Regions from separate parts of the Mycobacterium sp. Aquia_213 genome, predicted to be linked through region 1. Evidence: predicted binding sites of a transcription regulator. Region 1 holds the regulator's gene; the other holds the start of a gene.
The links. The regulator LexA, encoded in region 1, represses DNA repair genes until DNA is damaged. The targets are predictions, from matches to a motif close to CGAACANNTGTTCG.
Positions count from the first base shown of each region.

Region 1 (2,198 bases):
GAGCCGCGCTGGGAACCCGGCTACGGAGATGGCTCCACCGAACACTTGTCGTTCAGCGACGCGCACGCACCCGAGCACCGGGACGCCGATGACGCGCCGCTGGCCCGGTGGCCGCATTCACCCGAAACGGCCGAGCTGGACGAGGACGCGGGGTACGACGAGCCGGCGCGGCCGGTATCCGACGAGGAATGGGACGAGTTCGGGGTCGACGAGCGGGATCCCGACTCGGTCGACACCGATTCCATCCCGCTGGTGTCGGCGGACGACCTGTTCGAGGCCGGCTACGGCGACGAGCTCCCGGAAGCCGGCTACCCCGACGGCGCCGATGTGCCGGAGGTCGCATCGGCGGATGTCGTCGCGGAGGACGACTACACCGACGCTGCGGAAGGCGCCTATCCGGGTGCCGCCGCCGAGGCGGGCTATCCGGAATTCGCCGAAGAGGATGCCGCCTACCCGGAGGCGGGCTATCCGGCTGCCGAGGATGAGGACGCGGCCTATCCCGACGTCGCCGTCCCGCACACCGCACTCGACGCCGCTCGCCCCGGTGCCGGCCATCCCGATGCCGCCTACCCCGCCGAAGAGCCGGAGGCCGCGTATCCCGATGTCGCCGTGCCGCACACGCCTCCGGATCTTGCCGGCGCGGGCGGTGCGGCCGCTGCGGGTGGTGCCGGCGCGGGTGGTGCTGCCGCGGGCGGGGGCGCATCCGGCCTTGCGGCTGCGCTCGGAGCCGCGTCCGGCGTCTCGCCCAGAGCCGGGCGGCACGCGGCCGCGGACGCCGACGACGAGGCGGACTTCGCGCCGGCCGCGGCCATCGGTGCACTGGGCCCGGTCGGGCGCCCGACGATCCACCTGCCTTTGGAAGACCCGTACCAGATACCCGACGGCTATCCGATCAAGGCGAGCCCTCGCTTCGGCCTGTACTACACGCCTGACAGCGACCTCTACCACGACACGCTTGCCGAGATCTGGTTCACCACCGAGGAAGCCGCGCTGGTCAACGGCTTCGTGAAGGCCGACTGACGCGCCGGACTTCCCGGCGCTATACCTTGCGGATCACCGTCACGACCTTGCCGAGCACGGTCGCGTCATTGCCGGGGATCGGATCGAACGCCGGGTTGTGCGGCATCAGCCACACCTGACCACCCGCGCGCTTGAACGTCTTGACGGTCGCTTCGCCGTCGATCATGGCGGCGACGATGTCGCCGTTGTCGGCGACGTTCTGCTGCCGAATCACCACCCAGTCGCCGTCGCAGATCGCGGCTTCGATCATCGAGTCGCCGACAACTTTGAGCAGAAACAGCGTGCCCTCGCCGACCAGTTCGCGGGGAAGTGGGAAGACGTCCTCGACGGCTTCCTCGGCCAGGATCGGTCCACCGGCCGCGATACGCCCGAGCACGGGGACGAACGTGGGTTCCGGCAACGCGTCGGACCCGGCGACCTCGGTGGTCGGCGCCGCAGCCGCCGCCACGTCGTCGGCGCCGCGCACATCGACGGCTCGGGGGCGGTTCGGGTCGCGGCGCAGGTATCCCTTGCGCTCGAGGGTGCGCAGCTGATGAGCCACCGAGGAGGTCGACGTCAGGCCGACCGCATCGCCGATCTCCCTGATGCTCGGCGGATATCCACGGCTGGTCACCGACTCGCGGATGACGTTCAAGATGGTGCGTTGGCGCTGGGTAAGCGATGAATCCACGGATTGCAACCGGCCGCCGGTGCGGGTTGCTGAGGTGTCGTTGCTGTCGCTCATGGCACTGAATGTAGCCCCCATGAACCCAAGAATCAAACATGTGTTCGACTAGCGTGTCGCCGCTCGGCGGGTCCGGGGGAGTGATCCGCGTAACTCCTCGAATAACAATGGTGTAACTCTCGAAAAGACCGGGTACTTGTGCTGCATGGCACTGACAGCGATCGGACAGAAGTTGTCGGTGGCGTGGTCTAGCGTTTTGCTCGTGCGACACGCTTCGCTCAAATGTTCGGATTTCGAACACACGAGCGATAGTGTCGAACACACGAGCGAGGATTAGTTGACCGGAGGAACGCACATGACGCTCATGCACACAGTCTCACCGCGGACCAGCAACGTGCGGCGCCCGAGCGATGGGCCGGTCGCACGGCCTCGCTATGACCAGGATCGCGTGCTGCCGGCGCGCAGGTCCGTGCAGTCCCGGCCGGCCGGGGCGCCGATGCGCTACCGCGGTACC
Region 1 is NZ_CP113116.1:3,787,796-3,789,993, reverse strand. It holds gene LMQ14_RS17705 (LGFP repeat-containing protein) at 1-1,020, shown strand, start outside; gene lexA (transcriptional repressor LexA) at 1,040-1,744, opposite strand; gene LMQ14_RS17695 (LysM peptidoglycan-binding domain-containing protein) at 2,040-2,198, shown strand, end outside.

Region 2 (2,198 bases), 2.6 Mb from region 1:
CACAACCATGACGGCAATCTCGGCGAAAAAAGAGCTAGAGCGGATCCCGCGCGACCGGGCAGGACATGCACCGCGGACCGCCGCGCCCGGTGCCCAATTCGGAGCCCGCGATCGTCAAGACCTCGATGCCCGCGTCCTGCAGGCGGGTGTTGGTCTGCCCGTTGCGCTCATAGGCGACGACGACGCCGGGCGCCAACGCCAACGTGTTGTTGCCGTCGTCCCACTGTTCGCGTTCGGCGACGACGGGATCGAGACCGGTGTCGATGACGCGCAGCTTGTCGATGCCCATCGCCTTGGCCGCAGCTTCCAGAAACGGCGTCTCGTCGCCGATGTTCACGCCGTCTGGTGTGCGCTGAATCGTGAACGCCGAAAGGTTGTCGACGATGTTCGCGTACATCACGACCGTGTCGGTGTCGACCATCGTGCACACCGTGTCCAGGTGCATCTGCGCGCGCCGCTGGGCGATCGGCACGGCAAGCACCGTGTGCGCCAGGTCGTCGTCAAAGAGGCTGCGCGCCAACGCTTCCGCACCCGCCGGCGTGGTCCGCTCCCCCACCCCGACCGCGACGACGCCCGGGGACAGCAACAGCACGTCACCGCCCTCGACGGGCGCGGTGCGCGATTCGTAGGCGCGCCGCACCCCGGTGAACCGCGGGTGGTGGGCATAGATCATGTCGGTCAACGACGTCTCGCGAACTCGGGCCCGCAGCGCCAGCGACGGGATCACCACGCGCGGGCCGATCCAGATCGACGAGTCCCGGGTGAACACCAGGTTCGGCAAGGGCTCGATCACGAAATCCGCACCGTGGTGCATGCGAAGCACCAGCGACACGTCGGTCCGGGTATCCGACGGCAGCTCGTTGAACGTCATGCCGGCCATCAAGATATGCGCCAGCCTGGCCGGGTCGAGGCCACGCAGGTAGGCCGAAAGCTCTTGCGCCAGCGGCACTCCGATCCGGCGCGCGTCCACGGCGGCGGCAACTCCCTGCATCCGGGCGGCTCCGCTGTGGTTGAGCGCCTCGGTCAGCAGGTCCGACAGCAGTAGTACTTCCACGCCCCGGGAACGCAACAACTCGGCGAACTGGTCGTGCTCGTCCTGCGCGCGGTCCACCCACGGCAGCCCGTCGAAGAGCAGCTGGTCGTTATTGCGCGGGTTGAGTCGCCGCAACTCGGCGCCGGGACGGTGCAGGATCGCAATCCGCAGGGCGCCCACCTCGGAATTCGTGCTGAGCTCGATCACACCCACCACTAAACCGTAGCCGCGCGAAACAGCACCGTCGCGTCACACCCGAGGGCGCGCTGGTAGCCCGGCGAGTCCGGATCAATCGAACGAATGTGCGATAAGCTGTGCGGCGTGGGGACCGCGGTACAGGGCTCGCTGTTCGAGCACACCCAGCGACGACAACTCGGCGACGGCGCCTTCATCGAGATCCGCGCCGGTTGGCTCAGCGACGACCCTGCCGATGCGCAAGACCTGCTCGACGCGCTGCTATCCACGGTGCCGTGGCGGGCCGAGCGCCGCCAAATGTACGACCGAGTGGTCGACGTGCCGCGGCTGGTGAGTTTTCACGACCTGACCGTCGAGGAGCCGCCCCACCCGATGCTGGCGCGGCTGCGGCGCCGGCTCAACGACATCTACGCGGGCGAGCTCGGCGAACCCTTCACCACGATCGGATTGTGCTGTTACCGCGACGGGTCGGACAGTGTCGCCTGGCACGGCGACACGATCGGCCGCAGCAGCACCGAGGACACCATGGTGGCGATCATCAGTCTCGGCGCCACCCGGACATTCGCGATGCGCCGGCGCGGGGGCGGGCCGTCGCTGCGGCTGCCGCAGGCGCATGGCGACCTGCTGGTGATGGGCGGAACCTGCCAGCGCACCTGGGAGCACGCGGTCCCGAAGACCTCGTTGCGCAAGGGCCCGCGCGTCAGCATCCAGTTTCGGCCGCGCGACGTGCGCTAAGACGTGCGGATTGCGGCCACCGCCTTGACGAGCAGGTCGCGGGCCCGCTGGGTGTCGACCTTGGCGACCGGCTGGTCCGGTACGACGAGCGGATTGGCAATCACGATCACCTGATAGTCGCCGAATTGCGCGGAGTAGTCGTACAACTCGCCGGTACGGGAACCACCGGCCAGCAGCGCTTGCAGGACGCGGTGCACGCCGAACGTGTGTGCCCCGTCGATGTTCGGTGCGTCGA
Region 2 is NZ_CP113116.1:1,149,556-1,151,753, reverse strand. It holds gene arcA (arginine deiminase) at 35-1,246, opposite strand; gene LMQ14_RS05580 (alpha-ketoglutarate-dependent dioxygenase AlkB) at 1,355-1,963, shown strand; gene LMQ14_RS05575 (DUF5642 family protein) at 1,960-2,198, opposite strand, start outside.
Region 2: the regulator LexA is predicted to act here: its motif matches at 1,327-1,340, upstream of LMQ14_RS05580 (alpha-ketoglutarate-dependent dioxygenase AlkB).